Regions from separate parts of the Bacillus sp. ISL-75 genome, predicted to be linked through region 2. Evidence: riboswitches for the same ligand, from Rfam matches in the RefSeq annotation. Region 2 holds a riboswitch; each other region holds the start of a gene.

Region 1 (10,786 bases), on a different contig from region 2:
AAGTACGACAAGCACGAACGCTAGGAAGGCAAGGATTAAGTAATTGGAAAATGGATAAAGCGGCAATTTAAATTTGTTCACTTTCGCAAGATCTGGTCTGGTTTTGCGGTATTTCAAATGGCTGACGACAGTAATTCCCCAAACAAAGATGAAACATACTGTAGAAATACTTGTAATCAGCGTAAATACTCCTTCTGGCATTACATAGTTCAACACAACGGCAATTAAAATGACAACAGTAGAAAAGAACAATGCATTGGAAGGTACTTGACGAGAAGTAAGTTTTGCAAATGGTACAGGTGCATTTTTATCTTTGGCAAGTGAGTATACCATCCGGCTTGTACTGAAAATGGCGCTGTTACATGCCGAAGCTGCAGATGTTAGAACGACAAAATTGACGATACCAGCAGCTGCAGCGATACCAACCGCCACGAATACTTGAACGAATGGGCTTTTCGCTGGATTGATGGCGTTCCACGGATAAATACTCATAATGACAATAAGGGCGCCAATGTAGAAAATTAATACCCGAATAGGAATATTATTGATTGCTTTTGGGATAACTCTCTCCGGGTCTTCTGTTTCACCTGCAGTAAGTCCTACAAGTTCAATGCCAACAAAAGCAAACACGACCATCTGGAATGAGAGGATAAAGCCATTTATGCCATTTGGGAACATGCCGCCGTGGCTCCATAGATTCGTGAAACTGGATGCGCCTGAATTTGTGGAAAAGCCTTTAATAATCATGAAAATTCCGATAACAATTAATCCAAGTATCGCAATGACTTTAATTAATGCGAACCAGAATTCCATTTCGCCAAAAAGCTTTACGGTTGCAAGGTTCATAACGAGCAAAACGACAAGTGCAATTAATCCTGGCATCCACTGTGGTACACTTGGAAACCAAAACTGAGTATAGAGACCAACAGCTGTTAAATCGGCCATTGCAATTGAAATCCAGCAAAACCAGTAGGTCCAGCCTGTGATAAATGCTGCCATATTACCTAAATAGTCTCTTACAAAGTCAACAAAAGAATGATATTTCAAATTGGATAAAAGCAGTTCTCCCAGGGCGCGCATGATTAAAAAGCAAATTACCCCTGTAATCAAGTAAGCAAATAAAATCGATGGACCTGCTAAATGAATAGATTTACCTGCTCCAAGAAATAATCCTGTTCCGATAGCCCCGCCAATAGCGATAAGTTGAACGTGCCTGTTTTTTAAACCTCTTGACAATGTTTGTTCCTGCATATGAATTCCCTCTCTCTACTTTTCAAGGATGTTTGCAATTTTTTGATGGCTTTAAATAATATGTAAAATCAATAATTGCAAATTTATTCTAATGAAAATTTAATATTTTTTTAGTCAATTCGGCATGAATAAGCGCTTACATTTTCTAAAAAGTAAATAATCAACAGGACAATCATGATGCGTAACAGCCACTCCTGTAAATACAGGATTCCTTTACCAATCATGCTTTCACACCACAATATGGTAAAATTTTAGGCCCTAAATCTTTTTTAGGATCGTTACGACTCTCCCATTATTAGTTTTGTGTTTAACTCCTCCTTTTTATGTTTATTACTATTTTTCTCCACAAAAAAAGGACAGAGAAAAATAGGCGTTCCCCATTTTCCTCTGTCCTTTTACCTGAGAGTATAACTCCTTTGGTGGCACATGGCGCTCTCCAGAGACGCGTCCTATTGTGGTCCTTTTACCTGAGAGATTGAGCCCAATTTTTGGGACTTGCTCCTTCGGTGCTAAACAATGCGTTTAGTCTCTCCCACAATACTCATCCGCAATTATGAATTTAATTTAATCCTAGTCTATTCAAAGAATGATGTCAAATGAATTTTCTGAATTTAATTAATTATTATAATTTTATAGAAATACAGAGGCCATAGTAAACAGACACTTTTCCATTACTATTTAATGTATTCATGTGCCTTCAACTCTTATTTATATGTTAATCCAAAGTCAAATCCGTAAGAATCCCCATTTTTATTTTTATAGACATAGGAAGGATCCTCTACATAGCCTGGAATATCTCCAACCTCGTTGTCTACTGCTTTTTTGTTAGCAGGTATGGTGAATGGAAGTTTCCCTGTCGGATTGTATTTTCCACGAATAACGTCTACGATTGCCTCCGCCTTTACGCCAAACGTGCTGATTACTGCTGCAGCATTAGGCTCAATTTGATCAATCAACCATGGGTTAGTGAAGTTAATCGCAGTAATCGTCGGAACTTTTTTCTGAATCTCAATAATTCTATCAACATTAGTAATTCCTGTTTCAGGGCCAATGTTTATCCGTGGATTATTATCCCAATTCGATTGAACAGGTCGGACCCAAACAAACGCATGTGTTGCTTCCTCAAGATTATCCGTTACGGTGATAGAAGTATCATATTTTTTAATAGTTTCTTTTAATTTCTTGGTGGCCGCTGCATCATCTCCACCTGGGAACATCTCAATATATAGTTTGACATCCTTTATTTCACTATCACCCAATGGTAATACATTTTTACCATCGATATTGTCATTGCGTAATAGAACCAATGACTTCCGGTGTGCTTCATCCGCTTTTTTCTGTGATTCAGGATTATTGACTACATCAAGCGCATTTTGACCATCGACATAAGGGTTTTCGAAAAGGCCTAATTTCATCATCTCTGTTAGTAAAAAAGTGACCGATTCATCTACTTTTTCTTCTGCAAGCAATCCATTTTTCACTGCATTAATAATTGGCGTCGGATCGGATGCGCCAGAAATGATATTTGTCCCGGCATCGATTGCTTTCGCAAATTTTTGTTCTGGTGTTAATCCTTCAGCACCCCAGGCATTATTACCAATAGCACCCGTATCGGAGTTGACATATCCTTTGAAACCAAGCTCTCCACGTAAGAGGTCAGTGATGAGCGCTTTGTTTAAAGCAAAGCCAACTTCTTCAAATTGCTGATTTTCACTATACCATGGCAAACCTTGGTCAGCACTCGTATTGCTTGGAAATGCGTAATATGGCATGACCGACGATACTCCAGCTGCAATTGCTGCCTTAAAGGTCGGAATATGATATTCAAGCAAGCTGCCTTCAGTTGGATACGGATTGAATTTCCCCTCCACAAAATGAGGATCTAAGCCGTTATCACGTGCTCCACCACCTGGGAAATGCTTCACAGTGATAGCCACACTGTCTTTACCAAGCTCATCTCCTTGAAAACCTTTGATTACGTTATAAATCATGTCAGAAGCTAGTTCTGGCTGCTCTCCAAATGTATCTTCAATCCTTGCCCAAAGAGGGTCAGTAGCAATATCGGCTGTATACCCGTAAACTTTACGAATACCCGATGCTCGCCATTCCTTTGCGGCCGTTTCCGCAAAGTCTTTCACAAGACTGGAATCGCGTGTTGCCGCTAAACCTAAAGGACCTGGCCAAAAAGAATGGAGGCCTGCCCCCTCACTATTATTCGTATAATCTGTTGAGGCATGATTCCTCGGGTTTGAAGTAATAACAATTGGGATCCCTAACCTTGATCGCTCAGCTACTTCCTGTAGCTGATTATTATAGTCTGCGATGACATCTGTCGTTGGAGTTTGCCGAAAAATATAATATCGTGTGTTTTGATTTATTAATTTATTCGGCAGGACTAGTTTGTTATCTTTAAATTGCGGGAATTCAGTAATAAGCATCATTCCTGCTTTTTCCTCAAGCGTCATCTTTTTCACTAGATCCTTTACACGTACGTCAGTAGGTACCTGCCAGTTTTCATAGGGGTCGAGTCTACTGTTATTATTAAGGTCCTTAAATTGCTTCTCACCCTGTACAAGGATGTTTTTGGTCCTCGCTTCAATGGCAGGTGCATTTTGCTTATTGCCATTCGATTTTCCCGGTTCCGCGCTTGCATATGGAATAGCAAGCGATGATAACATCAATGCAGCAATCGTTAATGTTGATGCTTTTTTTGAAAATAGTTTCATTCTATTTCTCCCCCGTTTTCCTATTAAAATACTTACAAAAAAGAGTAAAACTAGTTAAATCTTAAACGTTTCATGACATTCCTATCACTCCTTCAAGAGAAAACGCTTTCAATCGAAATAATTGTATAATTTAGAAGGTAAACAATAATAGAGAATATTTTTAGGTGAATTTGTGTTTTTTTAAGATTTGAAATATTCAGATATATATACCCATAGCCAAAGTCCTAGCTTTGGACCAGATAAGATCGCAAAATTGATATAAATTAAACGCAAACTTAAATCAATCAAAAAAAAGAAGCCAAAAACTAGATTCTTGGCTCGTCGACCTTTATGGAGTTTTTTCCGGTACCTTTACAAGCGCTGATTTTCGAAACTCTGATGGTGAAAAGCTTGTAAGTCTCTTAAAGTTGTTACTAAAATAGGCTAAATCCGAGTATCCCACTCTCTCAGCAATCTCAGCTAATCGTAAGCTTGTATTTAGTAACAAACGTTTGCTTTCCTCAATTCGCAGCTCGGTAATATAATCGACAAACTTTTTGTTCAGCTGTTGTTTGAATAATTGACTAAGATAACTAGGATTCATATGGACTGACCCTGCCGCATCCTTCAGTGTAATTTGGTCTAATGGTGTTTTCTCTAAATACTGCAAAACCTTTTCAATCGTTGAGGAAGGAAGATTTTCATCCCCATTTTTTGGAGTATTCCTTTTTGTCTCTTCTTTTGATTTCATTTCTAGCCACTTTTCAAGACACCCTTTTAACTCGGCTTCCTCTACTGGTTTTAGAAGGTAATCGGTTACACCGGTTCGAATGGCTTGTTGAACAAATTGAAACTCGTCATGAACACTGATCACAATGACATCCTGTTTCTTCTTCAAATGACTCAATTCTTTTACTAACGAAAGCCCGTCCATTATCGGCATTCGAATATCCGTTAACACTAGATCTGCATCATTATGCTTAATCCAGTCGAGTGCTTCTAACCCGTTTTCACATTCGTGGACCACTTGCAAAGGAAGCTTCAACTTGTTTATCGTCCACTTAAGAGCTGTTCGAACCCATCTCTCATCATCAACCAACAAGATATTTTTCTTCATACTCTCTCCTCCTCCACATGATGATCTAGTATGGGTAAATGGATTAATACCTTAGTCCCTGAACCCTGTTCACTTTGAATGGTTATTCCATACTCGGGTCCAAACAAATAATGAATTCTTTGATGAACATTTACGATTCCTATATTTTTCCCATCACTAGTGGACGTTTTTAAGTCCATTCTTTTCTTGATTTCTTCTAAAATATGATCCTTTATTCCTTCACCAGTATCGGAAATGCGAATAACAAAGGAAGACTCAGAATGACGGAAAGCTGATATCACAATTTTTAATTTTCTAGTATTAGGACCATAACCATGAACAAAACAATTCTCAACCAATGGCTGGAGGGAAAATTTCACCATTTCCAATTCCATTACCCATTGAGGAATATCAAACATGTACTCAAAACGGTCCTCAAAGCGAAACTTTTGAATCTGCAGATACATTTCACAAAAATTCACTTCTTCTCTAAAACTCACGGTAGATGAATGATTATTAAGATTATACCGAAGTAGTTTTCCAAGTGATAAAGACATGGTTGCAATATTTTCCTGATTTTCTTCCAATGCCATACCCCTAATGGTTTCAAGAGAATTGTATAAAAAGTGGGGATTCATTTGTGATTGCAGCATTTTTAATTCGACTTCTTTTTGTTTAAGTGACATTTCTGCTTCCTTTAACTTAGAGACATATACTTCTTCAAGTAGGTTGGATAGTTTCTCAACGGTATTATTAAAACCAGCAGTCAATTGTCCGATTTCATCATTTGAATCCACTCGAACTCTGCCATCTAATTTTCCAATTTCAACTTCCTTCATAAAATGTTGCAAACGACGGATGGGCCGAATGATGCTTGTGGCGAATCCGAACCCGATCAAATAGGCAATAATCAAAGAGACAAGAATGGTTAAGGATATGGCTTTTTCAATTTGAACGATTCCCCCCGTTAAATCTCGGTATGGGACTGCCGATAAAAACCTCCAGCCGAGGTTTCGAGAGAAAGTATAGGTAATAAAATCTCTCCGTTCATTTTCTAAAATTTCCGTGCTGCTTCCTTCTGTTTTCAGGTTTGAAAGTTGTTTGAATTCAACCCTTTTCCCGAGTTTTGAGAAGTCAGGATGGTAAATATAATGCCCGTTCGCATCTAAAATGGAAAAATAGCCATTTTTACTGATGGTTACCTTGTTAGAGATTTCTTCAATTCTTCTGAAATTGATATCAATAATAAGCATGCCTACAGGTAAGAGCGTCTGGGGATTATATAGTCTCCTTACGAGTGAAATGACAGGCTGTTCCTTATTTTCTAATTTTAACTTTCTCATAACTAACATACTCATCCCATTAAGTGGGACAGATGAATACCAATATTCCTCTTTCATTTTCGTAGCAGGATAGAAATTTCTATTTCCAAGAGTATCAATTACCTGATTGTTATTAAGTAGTATAGTGATATTAGTTATATCTGCTCTTGAGTATTCTGCTTCTTTAAGGGTGTTACGAGTTGGTTCAATAAATTGATCTCTATTTTCTGACGCTTTCAATTTCAAAAGGCTCGATAATTCAGGAGAGTTGATAATTTTTAGGCTGGTAATCTCAAAATCTTGTAAATAATATTCGATATGTGACTCTACTTGATCAATTACTTGGCTGCTCGATTGTCTAAGTACATTTTCAAGTTCAACCGATGAACGATTGTATGAAATAACTCCAACTGAAATGACTGGAAAAATAACTAGAAAACTGGAGAAAACGCAGAGCTTTATCATCAGTGATTGATTTTTTAAGAGGATGTATCGTTCTAGGAATTCTGCGATTTTTCTCCACCACTTCATCATTGTTGTTATTCATTCCTGTCTATTAGTGATTTTTTAAACAGAAAAGACCTAGCTGGTAAATGGATATATTCACCAACTAGGCTTACTGCCTGCTATCGATTATGGACGTGCTTTTTCAATGGCATCCATTACCTCTTTATAATCTTTTGAATATTTATCAACCATGGATTTAACAGCGTCTTTCCAAGGTGTAATATCATCAACCTCAGTGAAGGTAACTCCTGCCTCTTTCAGTTTCTTAGTAGAACGCTCTTCCCACTTATCCCATTCTTCTCTTTGCGCTTGAACGGAATCAAGTGCTGCTTGTTTCACAATTTTTTGATCCTTTTCTGAAAGCTTATCCCATGCTGCTTTACTAATAAGCAGGACTTCAGGGATCCGTTGATGATGGTCTAAAATAAAGTTTTTCGCTTCTTGATAATGGTTAGAAGAGTCTAAGCTTGGGATGTTATTTTCTGCACCATCAATGATTCCTGTTTGCAGCGCGCTGAATACCTCGCCATATGGCATTGGCGTCGCACTTGCCCCAAGTGCTTCCATGAAATCAATATTGATTTTACTCTGCTGCACACGGATTTTTTGCCCTTTTAAGTCCTTTACACCTTTTAGTGGTTTAGTAGAATAAAAACTACGTGACCCTGAATCATAATAAGCAAGCCCTTTCATTTTTGACTGCTCTAAACCATCTAACAATTTTGTTCCCATTTCACCGTTAAGAAAATTCCATAAGTGTTCTTCGCCTTCGAATACATATGGGAGTCCTAATGCAGTGAACTGATCATTGAACTCGGCAAGCGGACTGGAATTGATTCTTGTGAACTCAATGGCTCCAAGCTGAACCTGTTCCAACACGGATTTTTCATCCCCTAATTGGGCAGATGGAAATACCTCAATTTTAATTCGGCCATTTGTTCTTTCATCAACCAATTCGGCAAACTTTTTGTCTCCAACAACAGTTGGATAATCTGGCGGCTGATTATCTGCCAACCGGAACGTATATTTAGGTTCCTCAGCTTTCGAACCCCCATCTTTTGTACCCGTCGTTGCTTCTTTCCCACAGGCAGCTAGGATGCTACCCATTAAAAGCGTTGCTGCTAGAATTCCTGTAATCTTTTTTTTCTTCATTCTTGTAACCCTCCCTTAAAAAATTTTATTATTTTATTTTCACCTTTCCTTCGGTTACTTGACTAACATATTAGGAAGCCACAGGACAACCTCAGGAATATAGGTAATAACCAACAGAACAACTAGTAAAGCGTAGAAAAATGGCATCATTGCTTTTGTCCCTTGTTGTATCGAGACCTTTCCTATCGCACATCCGACGAACAAAACGGTTCCTACCGGCGGCGTTAAAAGGCCAATCCCAGCATTTAAAATCAGGACAATTCCGAAGTGCACCGGATCCATTCCAAAGCTGGTTACAACTGGAAGGAGAATAGGTGTCATAATTAAAATCATTGGTGCCATGTCCATTGGTGCTCCAAGGAGAAGTAACAAAATATTAATAATCAATAGAATAATAATCGGGTTATCAGAAATACTTAAAAATAAGTTCGTTACCATTGACGGAATTTTCAGGTAAGCTAATATCCAGCCAAACGAAGCTGATGCTGCTATTAAGAAAAATACCATCGAAACAGTTCTCATCGTCCGGGTTAATATTTTCCATACATTCGAAAATTTTGCTTCCCTATAGACAACAAACGCTAGAATAAAAGAATACAAACAAGCTAATGCCCCAGATTCCGTTGCTGTAAACCAGCCACTCATAATCCCGCCCAAAATAATGACTGCTGGGCTTAAGGATAAAAGTCCATGTAGAAGGATCCCGCCAATTTCTGACTTTGGAACAGGGTCCGCTTTTTGGTAGCCTCGTTTTCTAGCAATAATGTAACCCGTGATCATTAAGGAAATTAACATAATAAATCCAGGAACAATCCCAGCCATAAATAAACTGGCGATGGAAACACCACCTGCTGCTAAGGAGTACAAAACAAGATTATGACTCGGCGGAACTACTACACCTTGAATGGCCGATGCAATCGTTACTCCCACTGCATAGTCTGCTTCGTATCCCTTCTTTTTCATCATCGGAATCATAACAGACCCAACGGAAGAAACGTCGGCGACGGCAGAACCTGAGATATTTCCAAAGAACAATGCAGCTACACTGTTAACCATGGCGAGCCCACCGCGAATTCTGCCAACCATTAAACTTGCCAGATTCACAATTCGAGTCGCAAGGCCGCCCTCACTCATAATTTGTCCGGTCAAAATAAAGAACGGAATCGCAAGTAAAGAAAAGGAATTCATCCCTTGAATCATTTGCTGGCCCACTACCGGAAGAGGTATACCTAGATAGATAACCGTCAGCAATGACGAGGCAATCAACGTAAGGGCAATGGGAAAACGAAGTAAGATTAGAATAACAAAGCTTGATAGTAAGATAATGATACCAATTGTGTTGCTGTCCAAGTTACATGCCCTCCTCTATCTCTTTGTGGCGAGTGGTGTTAATGTTAAAGAATTGTAAAAGCGAATAAACACAAATCATCACACCCGTGACAGGCATAACCGCATAAGTGATACTACTTGGCCATTTTGTCGCCGGCAGAGTTGAATCCATCATCAATACCGTGAAGTCCCAGCCCTGGATTACCAGATATAATCCGAAAGCAAAAATAGAGGCACTGATGATTTTATCTAAAACTTTATTAAAACTTTTAGGAAATAGATTCGTGAAAGAATCAATGCCTAAATGGATATACTCTCGAAATCCCACTGCTATGGCCATAAAGGCAAACCAAGCGAGTAACAAAAGAGTAACTTCCTCTGACCAAAAGAAAACAAAATTAAATAATTTCCTGGTAAAAACTTGTAGGGTGACGACAAAAATTAAAGCAATTAACGATAGTAGAGTGAATTTTTCAAAAATGGTATCGATGACTAGACCTACTTTTTTGATTACATTCATTTGATTCCCCCCATTTGAAAACGTTTTCTTGTCTCTAATTTTATGAATCTTTTGAATGTTTTTGAATGTTCTTTTTTTAGGATAATTTGTGATTTTTTTAGGTGGAATTTGAAATCCTTTCTATTTGAAACCATTTTATGTATTTTTGTAAGTTTAATAAACGAATTAAATATAGATTAAACTTACCATGTTAACTGTATTCCATCAACTGGTTAAAAACATAGGCACTATCCATTCTAGTAAGTTGTTCCGAGACCGTGGAAAAATATTATAAATAGCAGCAGAAGTGTTGCATAATAAAATAAGTAGGGACGTTTCTTATTGGGGACAATCGAAAGTTTTGCGCGCAAAAAAGCACAACTAGGCTAAATTTGCTAGTTGTGCCTTTTTCTCAATACCCCTTTAAATAGGTACCCTTTCTTCGCTAAATCAACATTTCTTCATCCTGTAAAATAAGTTGCCAGGCTGCTTTTGCTTTAATTCTTACTACATTGGAAGCTTGGGTTTTAAGAAGTATAATTCTTTTTTCGTACCCTAAAAAAAGAAGGCTTACTTGTGACCTGACGCTCCATAATCTTTGATTGTTATTTTTACGTTGTAGTAAATTGGAACCTCACTGAATGTTTGATCCCAATCTTTTTTGACTTTTTCCCATACTTTCGGATGCTCAATTCTTAAACGGTTTCCAAAGCCAGCAACGTCTACTCGATATTCCTTTTGCGTTTTTTTAATTGTATGATCAACCAATCGTTTTACTTCTTTTTCGGTGGATTCTTCTGCCCTTTTTAGAAATGTATTATCAAAAGAGTTACCTGAAACCACCCAATTCTCAGATAATCGCCCTTCTGATTCGATGTTTACATCAAAAGAGATATTGTTTCCTTTAACATGAGAGGTGATTTTA
Region 2 (10,786 bases):
GCCTTAATATTGGTGTATACCAGCTTGAATGTACCGTTTGCCATTTGGTTATTAATTGGTTTTTTTGACTCGGTTCCTAAAGAATTTGATGAAGCGGCTAGGGTGGATGGATGCAGCTGGATCGGTTCCTTTATACGCATTATTCTTCCTGTTTCACTCCCTGGACTGGCCACAACAGCTATCTTTACCTTTATGTTGGCATGGAATGATTTTTTGTTCTCGTTACTTATGACCAGTACGAAAGCAAAAACGGCTACAGTAGGAATTTCAGAATTTTTAACAGCTTATAATCTTGATCTAGGGCCAATGACAGCTGCTGCCATCTCATTTAGTCTACCTGTAATGATATTTTCCTTTTTCGTTCAACGTTACATTGTAAGCGGTATGACATTAGGAGCTGTTAAAGAATAACTTTTTTTATAATCGATAGTGGAATTCATATTCAAAGCTTAAAATTTTTTAGACTGGAGCGGGTGATGCTTTCTTAGGAGGGATTATTCATAAATTAATAGAATATAATGTATATCCTTCCTATTTGAAGTTTATTGAGGTGGTTGAAATGGAAAAGTTTGCTAATTCTGTTGCTTCCATATCTGTCACAAGAAAAGGAGGTATTCCTAGCATGCCTAAACTTGAAGAAGTGTAGGATCTAAGATGGAGGGAACGTAAAACTACTCACCCTGGATATCTATCAATTAAAGAGCTTTGGTCATAGTGATTTAGATCAACTTAAATCGAAATATGAGAAATTTAATGCGTTATCATGGACAAAATTTTTAAACTGGAGAAACCACATGCCTAAACTAATGAGACTTATCGACTCTCCAATCAAACGTAAAATTATCTTATTAGCTTTGTTTTCAGCTCTTATACCTTTACTTGTTATTGGTCCTTTTACGTTCATTTATTTTAATAAAGTAATAGAAAATAAAGTATCTACAACCATTAATAACTTTTTAAATATTGTCGATTGGAATATAAATGCATTTGTAAGCAATGTAGAAAATGTATCTAATGGCATCTTTCTCTCAAATGAAATTCATGCATATTTAACTTATAAAAAAACAGATCCAAAGTTATACAGATTAGAGACTTCATCCCTAGAAAACCTAAATAATATAACGGTAGTAAACAATCCTTTTATTAATGCCATTTATGTTGGTAATGAAAATCACGGATTTTTGAAAATAAACCGTGGGGAACGGAATATTAAAAATAACATCTATCAAACAATAAAAAAGTCCAATATCTATCCGCATTTGATTAATGGCCAATGGCAAGGTGAATGGTTAAATGGTAGTGATTTAAAACTTGTTAAAGATAGTAACCATTCTTTACTTTATGGTAGAAATATTAGAGACCTTGGAACGAAGGAACAAATGGGGTTAGTACTTATAGATCTTGATCAATCTTATTTCGAGAATATGTTTAAAAATAGTAATCCTCCTGGAGATATTTTGGTGTTAGATGAGGATAAAATTTTGTTCTCGAGTAGTGATCATAGTTTCTCTCCCTCTCAGGTAGCTAAAATAATTCAAGGGCGTGGTAAAAGCGGGACAATTAAAAAAGTGATGAATGGAACGCAATATTTCTTTAATTATCATACAAACAAGAAAACCAATTGGGATGTTGTAAGTATTATCCCATATAAAAATATTGTTCGTGAGGTAAATCAACTTCGATTAATAACGATCTCTTTATTAGTGCTAGCGCTCATATTGTCCTTGATCATAGCCTTATTTATAACTAGGAGAATTACAAAACATTTAAGTTTGCTGCGAATGGTTACTGAAAAAATGGAAAAGAGAGAGACTGTAGTAGGTATTCATTTTAATAATGAGGATGAAATTGGACAAATTGGGAACCGAATTGTTCACCTTTATAACTGGAATAATGATTTAACCAAAAGGTTATATAAATCACAAATTAAGGAAAAAGAAGCAGAGCTATTAGCCTTGCAAAGCCACATTAATCCGCATTTTTTATATAATACTTTGAACACTATTTTTTGGATGGCGGAGAAGTTAAAAGCGAAGCAGATTGCAAAAATTGCAATTAATTTGTCAAAAATCTTTAAACTTACATTAAATGATGGAAATCATATTACCTTTGTTAAAAATGAAATGGAACAAGTTAAAAGTTATCTGGATATCCAAAATATTCGTTTCGACCATAAAATCATCTATACATTTAATATCGAACCTGAAATCATGGAAGAAAAAATCATTAAATTGCTGTTACAGCCCATTGTAGAAAACTCTGTCTACCATGGTTTAGAACAACAGGAAAGAGGAACCATCATGATTGAAGGCTATAAACAGCATGACGGTTTAGTTTTTAAGATTAGTGATACTGGAGAAGGTTTTGACATGAACGAGGTGGATATTAACACAAAGGGTTATGCTTTGAAAAATATAAATGAACGATTGAAACTTTTTTATGGAAAAGAATATGGATTAAAGATCGAGAGTGAAATAGGAAAGGGAACGACCGTTTATCTTAAGATTGGCCTGAATAATGACGGAATCATCCATGACAATTTTTAAGGGGTTTTCTATTATGTATAAACTTTTAATTGTTGATGATGAAAAAATTGTAATTGAAGGCTTGAAATCTGCAACTAACTGGAAGGAACATCACATTGAAATTGTAGGATCGGCCTCTGACGGAGAAGAAGCCTTTAAAGAAATTATTAACAAAAAGCCTGACATTGTTTTAGCCGATATAAGAATTCCAAAAATGAATGGATTGGATTTAATAAAAGAAACAAAGAATCTTAATCTAGAAACTGTTTTTATCATTATTAGTGGGTATTCAAAATTTGATTACGCCAAAAGGGCCATTCAACTCGAGGCAATTGACTATCTGGTCAAACCAATTGAGGTGGATGAAATTGTTTGTTCTATTAAAAAAGCCATTTTAAAACTTGAAAAAATAAAAAATGAAAAACAAACAACTGAACGGATTAATGAATATCAAATTGCATTAGAAGAAAAGCGTGTTCTTGATTACATCTTAGGACATAGATTTGTTGACCCTGAAATAGACCAAAAATTAAATCGTTTTTCTTTTTTAAACATCGGATTGAAAGGGTTTACATGGGATGATTCAAAAGAGACTGAAAAACTTCAGGTCCCATTAGGTTGTATGAAAAATCTATTGGAAAACAGGGGAATTGAGAGTTTCATTTATACGATTGATTGTCAAATTGTAATCATGTTTTCCAATTCTAGTTTAGAGATTAGGAATGACTTGGTTCATGATCTTGTGTCATTGCATGATATCAAATTAAAACCGATTGTTGGAATCAGCAATGTATATGAAAATATTTCGGAAATAAAGAAAGCATACAGTGAAGCAACAGAAGCATTGAAAAATGGAATTTTTTCAAACCAGTTAATAACATATTATAAAGAATTAGAAACTTTTAATCATTCATTTGGAAACAGTATTATCGAAGAAATTAATCAATTTTTTAATGAAAAAAACCCAAATCTTCTTAGCAGAATGAATCTTTTCATGACCAAAGTTTTTCTCGATTGTAAAAAGAGTAACCTGTCTCCGGAAAAATCAAAATATGTATGTTTTAAAATAGTTAATCATTTTTTGGAATATATCGAAAGTGAATATGAAGTAAATAAAAGTGGTGGCGAAAGATATTTATTATACGAAGAATTAAATCTATTACAGTCTTTGGAAGAAATCAGAGAATGGCTTGTACAATTTATTGATCAATCAACTGAATTTTTAAAGGAGAACCACGTGTCCTATAATGAAAAACTAATCATCGACTTAAAAAGTTTCATAAATACTAATTATAAGGAACCCATCGTTTTAGATGACTTAGGTAAGTTGTTCCATAAGAACCCTGCATACCTGTGCAGTTTGTTTTCTAAAGCAGTTGGTAACACCATCTTTGAATATATTACAAATGTTAGATTGAATAATGCCAAGAAATTACTAAGAAGCTCAAATTTAAAAGTATCAGAAATTTGTAAACAGGTAGGCTACGAAAATCAAAAATACTTTAATCAAGTATTCAAGAAAAATATTGGAACAACCCCAGGTTTCTACCGTTCACAACATATACTAAAGTAAATGTTGGTGGAGTGTTATTTGTGGAGTCCACCTATGAATGTGCGTAATTGTAAATAATTCAATAAAGCCATCGGAGGCGAAGGGAAAATGAATCGACGAAAGAAGAGATTACGAAACATCTTCACAAAAATGGCAGCAAGACTTATTTTTTAGTAATTAACTTACCTATTACTCAAAACTTTTTCCTAAACTCAAGATAACCGTCAATCACAAGCTTCAAAACTGTTTGATACCTGTGTGCCAGGCACTGGTGCGTCGGTTACCACGCAGTTCACTCCAAACTTAATTAAATTTTCCTTCTTTGTTCATAAGAAACAAATGAAAAGAATAAACATCAAAATAGTATGGGTATTTTTTTCTGGGAGGAATAAACATGAATGATGTCCTTGAGAGAACAGCAAGATTTGAACATCGGTTTTGGCTCCAAATATTAGGTGATCATTCGAGGTTTATTTTCGAAGCTCTTGCACCCGTCCAAAAAGAGGAGATTGAAAAGGCATCATCTTTTATACGAGGATTTGACAAACTTCTGGATCGTGCAAATTCCTCAGATATAGTGACATTAACAATCGAAGCTGAAACAGAGGTTATAAGATTACGGGAATTTAAATTGGACTTATTAAGAAAACATCTGATTGGGAAAATAAAAATTCACCTTTCGCCAACCTTTATCAATCATATGGTCAATGAATTAGAGGAATACTTAAGAATTTTAATACACCTAAAAGCAGGGGAAGCTCCTCCTGTTTACCATGAACTACATCATCATCTTTTATGGTTATTAGATGCTGCGGGTCATTCAGAGGCAATTTCCTCTAATTTAGATAGTGTTGAAAAGAAACTCATTGAGAAAAGTAATGCATTTAGGAAGAACTTTGAAGATTTTTACCTGAAATCAGTTGAACTAGCAGGATATTTAAGAAGTAATTTGACCTCGTTCCCTGCTTTGTTAAAAATGAATTCAGACAGCCAGTTAGAAATAAAATTATTTCAAAATTTTTTACAAGAAATTGAAGAACTTAGACTAAGTAAGCAAGCATTAGGAACATTTGCCGCCTTAATGGCGGATCATATGTATCGTGAAGAATGTTATTATCTTATGAAATTAGCAGAATCGGCAAATCTTGACTCACCCAATTGTGATCCTGCTAAACCTCGACTTAAGGAATAATTCAATGAGAAATAAAAGGGAAACACAACCACACCAACAACCACAACCAATGATCGGTCAAGCATGGACTGGTAGACATGTGATCTTGCTTCACTGTACAAATAATAATCAATTTATTAATCTTTATAAAAGTTTCCATGCTCCGTTTGAGCCTCCACGTCAAAATTGTGCAGAAACTTTGTCGCAATTACTGAGTATCGGATATCGTGTTATGGCGATTACGCCCATCTCAGCAAATCATATTCAATATTTTTTGGTACTAGGAGATTAAAGATGCAGAATCAACGAATGCGATAAAAATGAACCCAATCTTTAGCAGTGGGTTCATTTTTTGTTTCTCCATTAATCTAGATTCTCTGAAATTAATTATTGACAAAGTGATTGAATACTACTAAAATTAGAAATTATTTAACAATAATTTAGTTTGCGAGATAAGATGTAATAATGCATAACTTTTTTTAGCGGGGGATTTTGAACCATTTGTTCTTCTTCATAAATTAAATACTAAGCAAGCTATGATTGCTATGGGTCAAACTATAGCAGGAGCAGCTTCTGGAGAGACCGCAGGAAATCTGCGGCGCCGAAGGGTTCACAATCTCAGGCAAAAGGACAGAAGAGTACGAGTTTTATTTGTTATTCTACCAAAAGAGTAATGGATATTATTTGTTATTCTTATGACCGATGAGATTGGAGAAATTCCAATCTCTTTTTTCATGGTGTTTAACCCTTTGTTCATATCTTCACAAAGTGAACGAAGGAAATTATTACTAATGAGGGGGCAAATGAAGTGGCACAACAAGAATTAAAACGAGATTTAAAAAATCGGCACGTACAACTGATTGCGATTGGAGGTACGATTGGAACAGGTTTATTCCTAGGTTCAGGAAAAGCCATTCAGTTAGCAGGTCCATCTATCATTTTTGCCTACTTAATCGTAGGTATCGCATGTTTTTTTGTTATGAGGGCATTAGGAGAGCTTCTTTTATCAAATAAGGGCTATCAATCATTTACGGACTTCGCCGAGGATTATATTGGACCGTGGGCTGGTTATGTAACTGGATGGACGTATTGGTTTTGTTGGATTATGACAGCAATGGCTGATATTATTGCTGTTGGTGTATATGTACAATATTGGTTCGATATCCCACAATGGGTACCTGCTATAGTCTGTTTAATTGTATTATTGGGACTAAATTTATTAACAGTAAAGCTATTTGGAGAATTAGAGTTTTGGTTTGCTTTAATCAAAGTGATCACCATTCTAGCTTTAATCATCATAGGGGTCATTTTGTTAATTATTGGATTTCAAACAGATTCAGGAACGGTGACAGTAAAAAATCTATGGAGCCATGGTGGTCTTTTCCCGAATGGAATAACTGGTTTCTTACTTTCTTTTCAAATGGTTGTATTTGCATTTGTAGGTGTTGAATTAGTAGGTGTATCAGCAGCCGAAACATCCAATCCACAAAAAAATATTCCATCAGCAATAAATAAAATACCTTTAAGAATACTCTTTTTCTATGTGGGAGCCCTTATTATCCTTTTATGCATCAATCCATGGACGCAACTGAATGCAGCAAACAGTCCTTTTGTAAAAACGTTTAGTTTAGTTGGTATTCCGATTGCAGCAGGAATTATTAATTTTGTCGTCTTAACATCAGCTGCGTCTGCCTGTAACAGTGGATTGTTTTCAACGAGCCGCATATTATTTAATTTAAGTAATCATTCACAGGGACCAGCGAATTTTGCTAAATTAAATAAAAATCATGTACCGAGTAACGCATTATTTATATCTGCACTTGTTCTATCAGCAGGAGCTCTTTTAAGTAAGCTGATTCCAGAACAAGCCTTTGGTATCGTGACAACGATTAGTGCGATTTGTTTTATTTGGGTTTGGAGCATTATCTTAATTTGTCATCTGCGATATAAGAAATCACGCCCAGATTTACATGAAAAGTCGATTTTTAAAGCACCGCTTACACCATTTATTAATTATCTTGTTCTCATGTTATTTGCATTTATTCTCATTATTATGCTATTTGCAGAATCAACTCGTGTCGCTTTATTAATGACACCATTATGGTTCATTCTTTTATTCATAGTGTATTCATTTAAAAGGACAAAGGGAAAAAATATTAGAATATCTGCGTAAAGTAAAATTCTTGCAATATAATAAAAATATTGTCACATGATTTGTATCGTGTTACTATTAGATGAAATTAAATTCCTTTAATTTGGTTCAGAGAGGCCAAAAAGGCAAAAGTAAACTTCATATATACTAATTATATATGAATGCCCTTTTGTCCTTTGGATGAAAGGGCATTTTATTTTTGCCCATTATCTTTTAATCAAAGTCCTGTGAGGCTTGAAAGGAGAACGACAAAAATGGAATATCGTAAAAAAACAGTAGTTGCATCAGTAGCAGGTTTAACATTAGAGGGCATGGATATCATGTTTATCTCCTTTGCGATGTCGATGATTATTGCAGAGTTTCATATTGACATGGTTGCTGGCGGTCTTATTTCTTCAATTACCAATTTAGGTATGCTCGCTGGAGGAGTTATTTTCGGTATCTTAGCAGATAAATTTGGGAGAGTTAAAATATTTACCTATACGATTCTACTATTTGCTATCGGAACGGCGTTAACTGGTTTAGCAGTAAATATTGAACAAGTATACATCTTTAGGTTTATTGCCGGCTTAGGTGCAGGTGGGGAATATGGAATTGGTATGGCGCTTGTGGCTGAAGCATGGCCAAAGAATAAACAAGGACGCGCTTCTTCTTATGTTAGCATCGGTGCACAATACGGTGTGATTCTGGCTGCTCTTCTTAGTGCCATGATCCTGCCTGCTTGGGGATGGAGAGGATTGTTTTTCATCGGATTGATTCCTGTTATATTCGCCTTTATCGTCCGAAAAAAATTAGACGAATCGCCCGTGTGGCTGGCAGCACAAAAGAAAAAACAACTTGTGCCAAGGCAAAGGAATTTAAAGCAATTGTTTGCTACTCCTAGAACTTCAGTAACGACGATTGCCTTAGCTATCATGGCAACGGTTCAAATTGCCGGTTATAATGGCTTGATGATTTGGCTGCCATCCATGCTTCAACAATCCCAGGGATTATCGGTTTCAAACTCGGCTCTTTGGACGATTAGTACGGCTGCTGGAATGATTGCAGGTATGTTAACTTTTGGACAGTTTATGGATCGTTTCGGTATGAAACGCTCATTTGGAATCTTCTTATTCGCTTCCGCAGTCGCAGTCTTTTTATACTCATATGCGTCAGGGAATGCAGGTCTTTTAATCGGCGGTGCGATCGTAGGATTCTTCTCGAATGGAATGTTTGCCGGTTACGGTGCATTAATAAGCAATTACTATCCAGTAGAAATTCGCAGCACAGCAACCAATACTATCTTTAACTTCGGTAGAGCATTAGGGGGATTATCTCCTATTTTAGTAGGATATATCCTGCAGCATGCTAATGTGACGATCGCAATGGGATATCTTGCTGTACTCTACTGTATCTCCTTTATAGCAATGGTTAGTTTGAAAAAAAGAAAAGATAATCAAGATCAAAACATTACTTTATCTAAAGTAGTGTGAATTGACTCTTATAGCATCTTCATAAAATAATAAAAATTGAGGCTGCAAATCAAATTGGATTTGTGCCTCTTTTTTATGGAGATTGTTCGCTTATTTTTCCTGATAAATGGTATTGTCGGTGTCATTATGTCGTCCCCAAACATACACTCTTCTTAAAGATGGGTTGGAAATTAGACGTTGAGGTGAGGACAAATTGAACTTCGAGATGCAAAAAGCGAATATGTTGGCTGAAAATATCAAGGGTTTTATAAAATATGTTCAGAAAAGCCATGAGAATAAAAACAGCTTTCGGTTTAATCCGGATAAATTGTTTCAAATAAAACTCCTGATTGAGGAGTTTAAGTTTCAAATACTTGCAGATGAACTTTTAAGAATCAATAAGTTTTCTTGGGATGAAAAGTACACGTATTATTTAGTTGATCAATTTATAGAAGGAATCGAGATTATTGATGAATACATCCATAATAACTACAATGATTTATTTCTCTTAACGGCTAGAGTTTACACATTAAAGGATCTCAGTCAATCATTTAGCAGGCAGGGAAAACTGTATCATTGGTCCTAAGATCTCCTTTTTTTAACTAAGGCATTGGTATTAATAAAGCCAATGCCTATTCATTTCGTCAAATAGGAATTAAATATGGAACTTACAATGTAACCATACCCGTACAAAATACAGGAACAAAAGTGAAGGGTATTTATGCTATTATTATTTGATTATAAGAATTTTCAGGAAATAGGTTGACACATTCGGACAAACCATGATATAAACACAATAAGAAAATTTTAGTAATTAAAAGCATAAAAGTGTGAAATAATATGAGAAAAGTGGAATAAACAGGGGGAAATGACGATCATGGAAACTCGTAGCAAAATTTTAGACTGTACCATTCGTGATGGAGGATTAGTTAACAATTGGGATTTCAGTGTCGAATTTGTTCAAGACTTGTATAACGGCCTAAGTGAAGCGGGTGTTGAATACATGGAGATTGGCTATAAAAATTCTCCAAAGCTTCTTAAGGCGACTGAGCCCAATCCATGGCGGTTTCTTGATGATAACTTCCTGAAAGAAATTATCCCTGTCAAAAAGTTCACGAAGCTATCGGCTTTAGTCGATATTGGGCGTGTAGATCCCAATGATATTCTACCTCGTGAACAAAGTGTTTTAGATATGATTCGCGTAGCGTGCTATATCCGTGAAGTAGATAAAGGATTAGAACTTGTCCAAATGTTCCATGATTTGGGATATGAGACGTCGCTAAACATTATGGCATTATCAAGTGTTCCTGAACAACAGCTGATTAAAGCTTTTGAATTGGTGAAGGAAAGCCCTGTAGATGTGGTCTATATCGTTGATTCCTTTGGAAGCTTAGACCCTATAGATATTGAGCACCAAGTGAAAAAGTTCAAAGCGTTGATCCCTAACAAACAGCTTGGAATTCACACACATAACAATATGCAGTTAGCTTTTGCCAATACATTAACTGCGATGCGAAATGGGGTTACATATCTCGATTCGTCTGTATATGGCATGGGTCGGGCAGCAGGTAACTGTAACACAGAACTTCTTGTTAGTTACATCCAAAAATCAAGCTATGAGATTAAGCCAGTTCTTGGAGTCATTGAGAAGCACATGCTCGAAATGCGTGAAAAGTGGGAGTGGGGCTATATCATTCCTTATATGATTTCTGGTGTCCTTAATGAACATCCACGTGTTGCCATGGCATATCGTGATAGCGCAGATCGTGATCAATTCGTAGATTTTTATGACAAGGTAACATCACCTGAAAGTACAGTGGCGACAACTTTAAAATAGGTTAAAATGCTTAAAGCACCTCTATATTTGAGGTGTTTTTTTATCTTTACTATTTATATATGAGGGCAAATCCCGCATAACATAAAATTTGATTTTTT
Region 3 (10,786 bases), on a different contig from region 2:
CTCTTCCACATTTAATGGGAAGTAAATGGTTGGTGGGTGGTAGCCAAAATCAAGCAGACGTTTCGCAATATCCAATGTACGAACGCCTAATTTTTTCTGACGTCTTCCACTGAGTACAAATTCATGCTTACAATGTCTATCAAATGGTAGATCATAATATTCAGCAAGTCTTCTCATCATGTAGTTCGCATTTAATACAGCGTACTCTGTTACCGCTTTTAAGCCATCTGGTCCCATCGAGCGGATGTATGTGTAAGCACGAACATTGATTCCGAAGTTTCCGTAATATGGCTTCACACGGCCGATTGATTGCGGGCGGTCATAATCAAGGACATATTCTTCGCCTTGCTTTGTGATAATCGGCTTCGGTAAGAACGGGATAAGGTCTGCCTTCACCCCGACAGGACCGGAACCAGGGCCACCGCCTCCGTGTGGGCCAGTGAATGTTTTATGAAGATTTAAGTGAACAACATCAAATCCCATATCTCCAGGTCTTGCTTTTGAAAGAACGGCATTTAAGTTTGCTCCATCATAATAAAGCTTGCCACCGGCTTCATGGACAATTTCAGCCAATTCAAGAATGTTTTCTTCAAATAGTCCAAGCGTATTCGGGTTGGTTAACATTAATGCAGCAGTATCTTCGCCAACAACCCTTCTTAAATCTTCAAGGTCAACAAGACCATGTTCATTTGATTTAACGGTAATTGTTTCTAGACCAGCAATCGTAGCGGAAGCTGGGTTCGTACCATGAGCAGAATCAGGGACGATTACTTTTGTACGGTTCATATCACCGTTAGCCTCATGATAAGCACGGATCATCATTAAACCTGTCCATTCCCCATGAGCCCCTGCCGCAGGTTGCAAGGTCACTTCATCCATACCTGTTATTTCGATTAAATGCTCCTGCAAATCGTATAAAAGTTCAAGAGCACCTTGAACAGAGCTTTCATCTTGCAGCGGATGTACATGTGCAAATCCGTTAAAACGCGCTACATTTTCGTTGATTTTCGGATTATATTTCATCGTACACGAGCCTAGTGGATAGAATCCTGAATCGACGCCATGATTTCTCCTCGAAAGGGCAGTGTAGTGGCGCATAATATCAAGCTCCGAAACTTCAGGAAGTTCAGGCTCTTCTGTACGAAGGTAACCATCAGGAAGGAGACCGCTGAGATCTAGTTCCGGTATATCCATTTCCGGCAGGCTGTAGCCGATGCGGCCTGGTGTACTAAGTTCAAAAATGAGTGCCTGGTCTTGATTATGCATGGAAATCCCCCAATTCTTTCACTAGAGTATCAATTTCTTCCTTCGATCTTTGTTCTGTTACAGCAATCAGCATATGGTTAGCCAGTTCTGAATAATCACGCCCTAAATCATAGCCCCCGATTATTCCTTTTTGTAAAAGGTTTTGGTTGATTTCTTTTACAGGCTTAGTTAATTTCACAACGAATTCATTGAAGGAATGGCCATCATAAACAACTTCAAAGCCAGCTTCCTTAAAAGCATTTTTCGCATAATGAGCTTTTTGCAAGTTGGCCGCAGCCATTTCCCTGACACCCTTTTTACCAAGTGCGGTCATCGCTACAGATGCAGCGAGGGCATTTAATGCCTGATTGGAGCAAATATTTGATGTAGCTTTATCACGTCGGATATGCTGTTCACGAGCTTGCAGTGTTAAGACAAAACCGCGGCGTCCTTGGTCATCCGTTGTCTGTCCAACAAGACGGCCTGGAACTTTCCGCATTAACTTAGTAGTGACAGCAAAATATCCGCAGTGCGGTCCGCCAAAGGCAGTTGGGATCCCAAACGGCTGCGCATCACCAATAACGATGTCAGCACCAAATTTACCTGGAGGTGTTAATACCCCAAGGGACAGTGGGTTACTTGAAACTACAAACATGGACTTATTTGCATGAATGATTTCCTCAAGCTCTTTTAACGGCTCGACTCGCCCAAAGAAGTTTGGATATTGGACGATAACGGCTGCAACATCTTCATTAACTAGTCCTTTTAATGCGTCTAGATCTGTTACACCATCTTTGACTGGTACTTCAATCACATTGAGGTACTGACCCTTTGCATAAGTTTTAAGAACATCACGTGATTCTGGATGTACCGCACTGGATACAACTATTGTTTTTCGTTTGGTATGGCCTGCACTAAGCATCGCTGCTTCAGCAAGTGCAGTTCCGCCATCATACATCGATGAGTTGGCAACATCCATTCCCGTTAACTCACAAATCATTGTTTGGAATTCAAAGATAGCTTGAAGTTCACCTTGTGAAATTTCTGGTTGATAAGGTGTATAAGCTGTATAAAATTCTGATCTAGAAATAACATGGTCGACAATTACAGGCATGTAATGGTCATAAACACCTGCACCTATAAAAGATACGTTTCTTTTCAGGTCAGCGTTCCGACTAGCCATCTTAAAAAGCTCTTTCATTAAGTCCGTTTCAGACTTGGCCGCTTTTATATTGTACTCACCCTTAAATCTTACTTTCTCAGGGATATCGCTAAACAGTTCATCAATAGAGGAAACACCAATTGCCTCAAGCATAGTCTTCTTATCTTGTTCAGTCATAGGTAAATAGCGATGTTTCATAAACCTAACTCCCTTCTCTTATTTCTTTTCTTTTTTATAAAAAGGTGTTGGAACTACAGTAGCTTTTAAACGTTTGCCGCGAATTTCAACTTCAACTTCGGATTCAAGACCCGTAAATTCTGCATTGATTAGGGCAAGACCTATATTCCTTTTTAACGTTGGTGATTGCGTTCCAGTTGTAACCTCACCAATTAACTGATCACCTTTATAAACAGGGTAGCCATGACGTGGAATCCCGCGATCAATCATTTCGATTCCTACCAATTTTCTTGTTAAGCCCTTTTCTTTTTGTTGGATTAACGCTTGTTTCCCGATAAAGTCATCTTCTTTGTTTAATTTCACAGCGAAACCAATTCCAGCTTCTAGTGGTGAAATTTCTGGAGATAGTTCTTGACCATAAAGTGCTAAAACTGCTTCAAAGCGAAGTGTGTCGCGTGACCCTAATCCACATGGGATTACTCCATCTTCTTTACCTGCAGTTAAAATGTCTCTCCAAAGGTCCACAACATCTTCTGCATCGCAATATACTTCAAAGCCATCTTCACCAGTATACCCAGTTCTTGATACAAGTGCCTTTTTCCCATTTAGGATTACATCTTGTTGGAATTTGAAAAAGCCAATTTGGCTTAAATCATTATCTCCCGCAAGCTTTTGCAATACTTTTTCCGCAAGTGGTCCCTGGATAGCCAGCTGTGCTGTTTTTTCCGATAAGTTTTCTAAAGAGACATCACCAGTTAAATGGTCTTCAAGCCATTTGTAATCTTTTTCAATATTTGATGCGTTTACTACTAAAAGGTAATGATTGTCTTCGATCTTATATACAAGCAGATCATCAACAGTACCGCCATTTTCATAACACATGGCGGTGTACTGGGCACCTCCATTTTTTACTTTTGATATGTCATTAGTCATCATTTTTTGTAAAAACGCTAAGCTATTAGTGCCTTTTACTTCTATTTCACCCATATGGGAAACATCAAATAAACCTGCACTAGAGCGAACAGCTTCATGCTCTTCTTTAATGCTAGAGAATTGAACCGGCAGTGCCCAACCTCCAAAATCAATGGTTTTTCCACCCCATTCTTTATACACATCAAAAAGTGGAGTTCGTTTTAATTCAGACATTCTTAATCCCCCTTCAATCTTTGGCGCAAATTATTCATTAGATAATATAAAAAAGGACAGAAACCTCCTATGAAACGTAAGAAGGTCTCTGTCCTTGCACCTGAAAGTTTACCTAAAAAGGCTTTCCCCTTTGGTGGCTGCTTAAAGCTAGCAGCGCTCTCCAGAGCTGCGTCCTACAAGAGTTCTTTTGCCTGAGAGATTCACATTTCTGCTTGCTCCTTCGGCGCTACATAAGTAGTCTCTCCCCTTGTTATCATTCGCATTATAATATTATCTAAACTGGTCATACTAATTATACTTATAAAATAAATTACCTTATTAAAATATTTAAAACATTCAAAGCTAATATCATCCTACCATTAAAATAATACATTGAGCAATAACTTTATTAGAAAAGCAAAAAGCTGGAAATTGAACAAAAAGGAGTTGGAACCATGTCGATCGAAATTGAATTTGATTCCTCCTGGAAGGATGATTTTTTACATAGAATTGAAAACGATGGTCCATGGGGGAATTGGGAACTTTTTAAACTAGCAATTGGAGTTGAAAAACATCTCGTCATTCCAGATTTCAAGGGTTTATTAGCACCTAGCCATTTACCCAATCTAACCCCACTTCCTCACCAGCTTGAAACAGCAAAACAAGTAATTGAAAACATGAATGGGAAAGCCATCCTTGCCGATGAAGTAGGACTCGGAAAAACGATTGAGGCCGGGCTGATTCTAAAAGAATATATGATTCGTGGATTGGTGAAAAAGGTATTGATTCTTGTCCCTGCATCCTTAGTTACTCAATGGTCGATGGAGTTGAATAGCAAATTTTTCATTCCAGCCATTTCACAAAGGAAAAGCTATGTGTGGGAACAGTGTGATGTTGTCGTTTCGTCAATTGATACGGCCAAACGAAATCCTCATCGAGATATAATTTTTAAGCAGGACTATGACCTTATTATCATCGATGAAGCCCATAAACTTAAAAATAACAAAACAAAAAATTACGAATTTGTCCAAAATCTGAAAAAGAAATTTTGTTTACTATTGACGGCAACGCCCATTCAAAACCGTATCGAGGAAATTTTTAATCTGGTTTCATTATTAAAACCAGGACATTTAGGCAGCGAAACAGCATTCTTTGAAAAATACAAACGAGATGCACGTTCATTAAATGATGATGAGCATTTAAAAGAATTAGTAAACAAGGTTATGATTCGGAACCGGCGGGCAGATACAGGCATTGAGTGGACGAAAAGGCATGTGGAAACCATTCCGATTGAATGCACTCAAGAGGAGAAAGATCTTTATGAGTCAATTACTGAATTAAAAAATGAGGGGAATTGGGCACAGGCAAGTTCATTCTCCGTAATGACATTACAGCGTGAGGCATGCAGCAGTAGAGAAGCAGTTTTTTATACATTAAAAAATATGCTGCAAAAAAAGGAAAATCCAACCCCAGCTTTCGAAGAACAAATTCAGTATTTAATAACAAAAGTCGAAGCTGTCCAGAAGAATTCAAAAGCCGAAAAAGCATTAGAATTAATTCAAAAAGTAAATGATAAAGTGATTATTTTTACAGAATACCGAGCAACACAAATGTACCTCCAATGGTATTTAAAACAGCATGGAATTTCATCTGTCCCTTTTCGGGGCGGCTTTAAGCGGGGAAAAAAGGACTGGATGAGAGAATTATTCCAAAAGCACGCTCAAGTCCTTATTGCAACTGAAGCAGGCGGTGAAGGAATTAACCTTCAGTTTTGTAATCATATAATTAACTTTGATTTGCCATGGAATCCAATGAGGCTCGAACAACGAATTGGTCGTATCCATCGTCTGGGCCAGGAAAAGGATGTCATGATTTATAATTTTGCGATAAAAAATACTGTCGAAGAACATATTTTGAAGCTTCTTTATGAGAAAATACATTTATTTGAAAAAGTAATTGGTGAACTTGACGATATATTAACAAAGTTGGAATTTGGCAATATAGAAGACCATTTAATCGATATTTTTGGACAATCCTCATCCGAAGGCGAAATGCGAATTAAAATGGAAAATTTATCATCAATGATTGAATTTGCTCAGGACATGAAGAAGGGAGATTCCCATGCAGCAGCAGGAAATTCATAACTTTTTATTGAACTATTTTCAGGCTAATGACTGTGCAATTGTGGCGAATAGCCCAGGCTATTTGACTGTTCAGTTAACAGTTGAACTTGATAAGGAATTAATGAATCGGCCTTTTTACTGGCACTATTTAGAAAAAACGGGTGGAATTCCAAACCCGATGAAGTTAACATTTATTACGAACCAAGATGCCGCTCCTGAAAATATAAAGGGGGAAATCATTCATTTTGGTTCACCTCGGCTACATCAAATTTTTACTTCGACGAAAAATTTAGCCAGCTATATCCGACTTTATGAAAATCATCGGAATCAAAACAAGCAAACTCCTTTACTACCATGGCTTTGTATGAATGTTAAGATCTCCTATCAATGTGACCGTAAGCGGGATATTTTCAAATCAATCGGCTTACAACTCATTAACGGAAAAATGGTTGAAGATTTCCATGACAGACTGCTTGAAATACCGTTAACACCAAAAATACCTGATTACTCCTTTACTTTGTCACCTTTAGTGAAACCTCAAAGCGGGATGATGAGAGTTGAAACCTATCTTACATCCATCATTGAGAAGGATGACCACTCTTGGGCAATAGACGCGCGAGAACGTTGGGATAAAGATTTACACCTCTTGAATCATTTTTACGAGGATGTTGAAGATGAAAATGAAAACTTTGAAACCGAAAAAATGGCACTAAAGGAACAGTACGAACCAAAAATCTCCATATCCTTCATCAATGGCGGCCTATTTTATCTCACTGAAAAAGCAATATAAGAGACAGGGTGTCAGGCACCATGTGAAATTTTCACATGGTGCCTGACACCCTTAAAAAATATTTTTGAAAATAAAGAAGGATAAGGAGGAACCTTGTCGAATATTATCCAAAGAAAAATGAAAAGGCGGTGGTACTTATTGTTAGCGAGATAGAAATTTTAGCAAATCGAATCATTACAGATGCTGCACGAAACCAGGCAACAGATATTCACATTATCCCAAGGAAGAGGGACACACTCGTCCAAATCCGATTAACCAACAAGTTAATTCCTCGACTATCCCTTCCAAGAGATGAATGCGACAGATTAATCTCACATTTTAAATTCACAGCCAATATGGACATTGGAGAAAGAAGACGACCACAAAGTGGATCCATTTTTTGTGAAGTTGACGGAAATTTAATGGGGCTCAGGCTTTCCACACTCCCTTCTAATAATAGAGAGAGCCTTGTCATCCGGCTATTACCACAGCAAGAACAAATACCTTTTCACCAACTTTCACTCTTCCCAGCAATGACCCGAAAACTACTTGCCCTTCTCAAACACGCTCATGGATTAATAATTTTTACCGGGCCGACGGGCAGCGGAAAAACGACTACTCTCTATTCCCTTTTAAATGAAACCGCCCACTTATTTCATCGTAATGTCATTACACTCGAAGATCCCATTGAAAAAAACTATGACTCAGTCCTGCAGATCCAAGTCAATGAAAAAGCAGGCGTCACCTATGCAGCCGGACTAAAGGCAATTCTTCGTCATGATCCTGACATAATAATGGTCGGTGAAATTAGAGATGCTGAGACGGCAAAGATTGCGGTAAGGGCTGCATTAACAGGCCATCTAGTGCTTTCCACGATGCATACCCGTGATGCGAAGGGAGCGGTTTATCGCCTGCGTGAGTTTGGTGTGAATTGGTTAGAGGTCGAGCAGACACTTATTGCCATTACTGCCCAAAGGTTGGTTGAACTTACCTGCCCTTTTTGCAAAGGAGAGTGTTCACCTATTTGTTATTCCTATGGCAGATGGAAACGCGCCAGTGTATTTGAACTTTTATCCGGACGAAATTTACACGCAGTAATGAAAGCTGCTCAAGGAGAAAAAATAGAAATTCGTTACCGAATGATAAAAGATGTAATTAATAAGGGCATTGCCCTTGGATATATTCAAGAATCTGAATATGAACGATTGGTATATAACGATGAAACGGTCTAAATGGTCAGTCAATGAACAAGCAAATTTCCTGAGAAGAACCGGTGAACTATTGGCAAGGGGGTATCCAATTGCTCTAGCAATTGAATCCATAGCATTACAATTACCGTCAAAACGAAAGGAGGATTTAAATGGATGCTTAGAAGAGTTGAAAAAGGGTTTACCGTTTCATGATGCATTAAATAATCTTGGTTTCAACAAAGACTTAGTCGGTTATGTCTATTTTGCGGAGCAGCATGGCAGCTTTGCTGATGCTCTGTTAGAAGGAAGTGATCTTGCCCTATTAAAAGATAAAGACGTACACAAGTTGCTCAAGTTGCTTCAGTATCCAATGGTGCTTTTAGTTATTACAGGTTTTCTATTTATTTTTATAGAAAATACATTGCTGCCAAGGTTCACCACCCTTTTTTCATCACTTGGTCTGGAAGCAAATTTTTTCACAAATGTCATTTATGCTTTTGATCAATACTTCCCAACTGTTATCGGTACCCTGCTTCTGATCCTAATTATGGGAGCCGCTTATTATCTTCTCTTTTTTAGAAAACTCTCCGTCCTCAAACAAAGGTCACAACTTGTTCGAATACCTTTTGTTGGCAGGATCCTCAAATTGCTGTTTACCCACTACTTTTCCATTCAACTTAGCTTTCTCTTATCAGGTGGATTATCAGTTTCCGAAGCCTTACAACTATTTGAACAGAATCTCAGGCATCCTTTTTACAGTCACTTAGCTAAAACGATTAAAACAAAGCTAATTACCGGAGAAAAGTTGGAGACAATTTTAGCGTCTCTGTCGTTTTTCGAAAAAGAATTTCCGATGATTGTAAAACACGGCCAAGAGAATGGAAAATTGGAGCAGGAGTTATTATTTTTCAGTAAGCATTGTGTCACTAACATGGAGGAAATGATAGAAAAACGGTTAACAACCATCCAGCCAATTCTTTACATTTTTATTGGATTCATGGTGGTTTCGATGTATTTAGCGATTCTTTTACCCATGTTTCATTTACTAGACGGCATTTAAAAAAATGGAGGTTAATAAAAATGATGAAAAATGAAAAAGGTTTCACTTTAATTGAAATGATGATCGTCATGCTCGTAATTTCGGTCTTGTTAATTATCACAATTCCAAACGTTGCCAAACATAATTCTAACATCAACAATAAAGGCTGTGATGCCTATGTTAAAATGGTCCAGGCACAAGTTCAGGCTTATGAAATGGATAAGAATAAAGTACCAACTATTGCGGAACTAAAAGCAGAAGGATATATAAAGGGGGACGCTAAAGGTTGTCCAAACGGAAAGACAGTTGAAATAGACTCTGAAGGTACTGTAACAGCTGTTGCATCAGTAACCACTCCATAATGAATACGCATCAAAAAGGCTTCACTTTAATTGAGTCCTTGTTAGTTCTCTCCATCTTCATGATCATCTCCTCAATTACAGTTTTCTCCTTAAAACCACAGCACTCAGTAATGGAGGATGAGGCCTTTTTAATCCAATTAAAAGCCGACCTATATTATGCTCAACAATATGCTATCTCCCATCAGGATGAAGTATCCATTGTTTTTGTTCCAGACCAATATAGGTATTATCTGTCTTTGTGGCCGGAACCAACGCCGATCGTCAATCGAAATTACAGTACAAATATTTATCTCAAAGAAGGTTCTCTCCCCTTATATTTGAAATTCCTAAGCGACGGAAATGTAAACCAGTTTGGAAACTTTTTTATTCAAACAAAAAATAAAACATATGTTATTACCTTTTTAATTGGAAAGGGTCGGTTCTATGTTAAGGAGTACTAGAGGATTTTTTTTGCTTGAACTGCTACTTTCTTTATCTGCCTGGTTAATGCTTAGCTTATTTTTACTGCCTTTATTAATCGAACTAAGAGAACAATCACGACAATTGGAATGGGAGAGCAAGGCGAGGCAGCTGATGTATGAGGAACTACAGACCAAATTAATCAGTAATAAAACATTTTCAAATTACACTTCCATTTTGAATGGAGTTGAATTCAAAATCAAATGGAAAGACACCGGAGCAGCTGACCAAAAGGAGGTGTGTGTAAGAATTGAAAAAAATTCATTACAGCCTGAAACCGAAATTTGTGGGCCCCTTGAATGAAAATGGATTTACGCTCATCGAGGTACTAATTGCTTTTTCAATTTTTACGACGATTATTTTCTTTATGACACCTGTTTTTCAAATTATCCTGACTAATAAGGACACTGAGGCATCGTTACAGGCAATGGAATGGGAAATTTTTTCGAGCCAAATCAAAAAAGAAATAAGGCTGTCCACTCGTGCCGAAGTGATTTCCGGAAGGTTAATTCTAACGAAGGATACTGAAACCATTCAATATGAAAAGTACGGTACTAATCTTAGGAGACGTGTGAATTCAACTGGTCACGAAATAATCCTCCAAAATGTTTCACAATATTCGTTCACCATTTTAAACAATACAGTCAAAACCATCGTAACGGATCTACGGGGAAAAGAATACTCATTTACAGCTTTTCCATTAGTAAATTCGGGGCCAGTCCCATGAAAAATAATGAAAAAGGCTTCACTTACCCACTTACCTTGTGCCTAATCATCCTTTTTTTATTATTTTTCTCGGTACGTATTGAACAATTGTTATCCGAAAGAAAAATGGCACATGAAACGGCTATCATCCTCCAAGAGGAGTACTATTTTCTATCGTCGATAAAAAAAGTGGAAGTAATATTTCAAAAGAGTGGGATCTTACCTGTCAAAGGAACAATTAGTTTTGTTAACGGCACCATGGATTACCAAGCTGAAACTCCTACTGGATATGTCCAAAAAGTCAATTTTATTCTTCACCTCCATGCTGTTGCCAAATCAGTCATTGGACGGGGCTATTTTGATACAAGGACAAAAAGATTAAGTAAATGGGTCGAATTAAAATGAAGAAATATGGACATACTTGTTTATG

The links. Region 2 has a riboswitch for glycine ahead of J7E63_RS13385 (amino acid permease). Riboswitches for the same ligand answer to the same signal wherever they lie in the genome.
Region 1: it holds a riboswitch for glycine, as region 2 does, so the genes downstream of both, J7E63_RS21280 (amino acid permease) here and J7E63_RS13385 (amino acid permease) in region 2, are expected to answer to the same signal.
Region 3: it holds a riboswitch for glycine, as region 2 does, so the genes downstream of both, gcvT (glycine cleavage system aminomethyltransferase GcvT) here and J7E63_RS13385 (amino acid permease) in region 2, are expected to answer to the same signal.

The regions. Positions count from the first base shown of each region.
Region 1 is NZ_JAGGQX010000053.1:12,034-22,819, forward strand. It holds gene J7E63_RS21280 (amino acid permease) at 1-1,251, opposite strand, end outside; glycine riboswitch at 1,697-1,796, opposite strand; gene J7E63_RS21285 (glycoside hydrolase family 3 protein) at 1,956-3,977, opposite strand; gene J7E63_RS21290 (response regulator transcription factor) at 4,306-5,073, opposite strand; gene J7E63_RS21295 (sensor histidine kinase) at 5,070-6,908, opposite strand; gene J7E63_RS21300 (TRAP transporter substrate-binding protein) at 7,008-8,033, opposite strand; gene J7E63_RS21305 (TRAP transporter large permease) at 8,088-9,383, opposite strand; gene J7E63_RS21310 (TRAP transporter small permease) at 9,385-9,882, opposite strand; gene J7E63_RS21315 (Ger(x)C family spore germination protein) at 10,432-10,786, opposite strand, start outside.
Region 2 is NZ_JAGGQX010000028.1:10,679-21,464, reverse strand. It holds gene J7E63_RS13410 (carbohydrate ABC transporter permease) at 1-411, shown strand, start outside; partial or broken gene J7E63_RS30500 (carbohydrate kinase) at 476-646, shown strand; gene J7E63_RS13400 (sensor histidine kinase) at 795-2,546, shown strand; gene J7E63_RS13395 (response regulator) at 2,560-4,098, shown strand; gene J7E63_RS13390 (DUF2935 domain-containing protein) at 4,472-5,269, shown strand; glycine riboswitch at 5,812-5,892, shown strand; gene J7E63_RS13385 (amino acid permease) at 6,057-7,421, shown strand; gene J7E63_RS13380 (MFS transporter) at 7,655-8,872, shown strand; gene J7E63_RS13375 (hypothetical protein) at 9,066-9,437, shown strand; gene J7E63_RS13370 (aldolase catalytic domain-containing protein) at 9,729-10,688, shown strand.
Region 3 is NZ_JAGGQX010000014.1:35,842-46,627, reverse strand. It holds gene gcvPB (aminomethyl-transferring glycine dehydrogenase subunit GcvPB) at 1-1,266, opposite strand, end outside; gene gcvPA (aminomethyl-transferring glycine dehydrogenase subunit GcvPA) at 1,259-2,605, opposite strand; gene gcvT (glycine cleavage system aminomethyltransferase GcvT) at 2,624-3,730, opposite strand; glycine riboswitch at 3,817-3,896, opposite strand; glycine riboswitch at 3,900-3,987, opposite strand; gene J7E63_RS06325 (DEAD/DEAH box helicase) at 4,165-5,853, shown strand; gene J7E63_RS06320 (YqhG family protein) at 5,831-6,622, shown strand; gene comGA (competence type IV pilus ATPase ComGA) at 6,751-7,833, shown strand; gene comGB (competence type IV pilus assembly protein ComGB) at 7,799-8,851, shown strand; gene comGC (competence type IV pilus major pilin ComGC) at 8,872-9,192, shown strand; gene comGD (competence type IV pilus minor pilin ComGD) at 9,192-9,632, shown strand; gene J7E63_RS06295 (hypothetical protein) at 9,643-9,954, shown strand; gene comGF (competence type IV pilus minor pilin ComGF) at 9,902-10,378, shown strand; gene comGG (competence type IV pilus minor pilin ComGG) at 10,375-10,761, shown strand.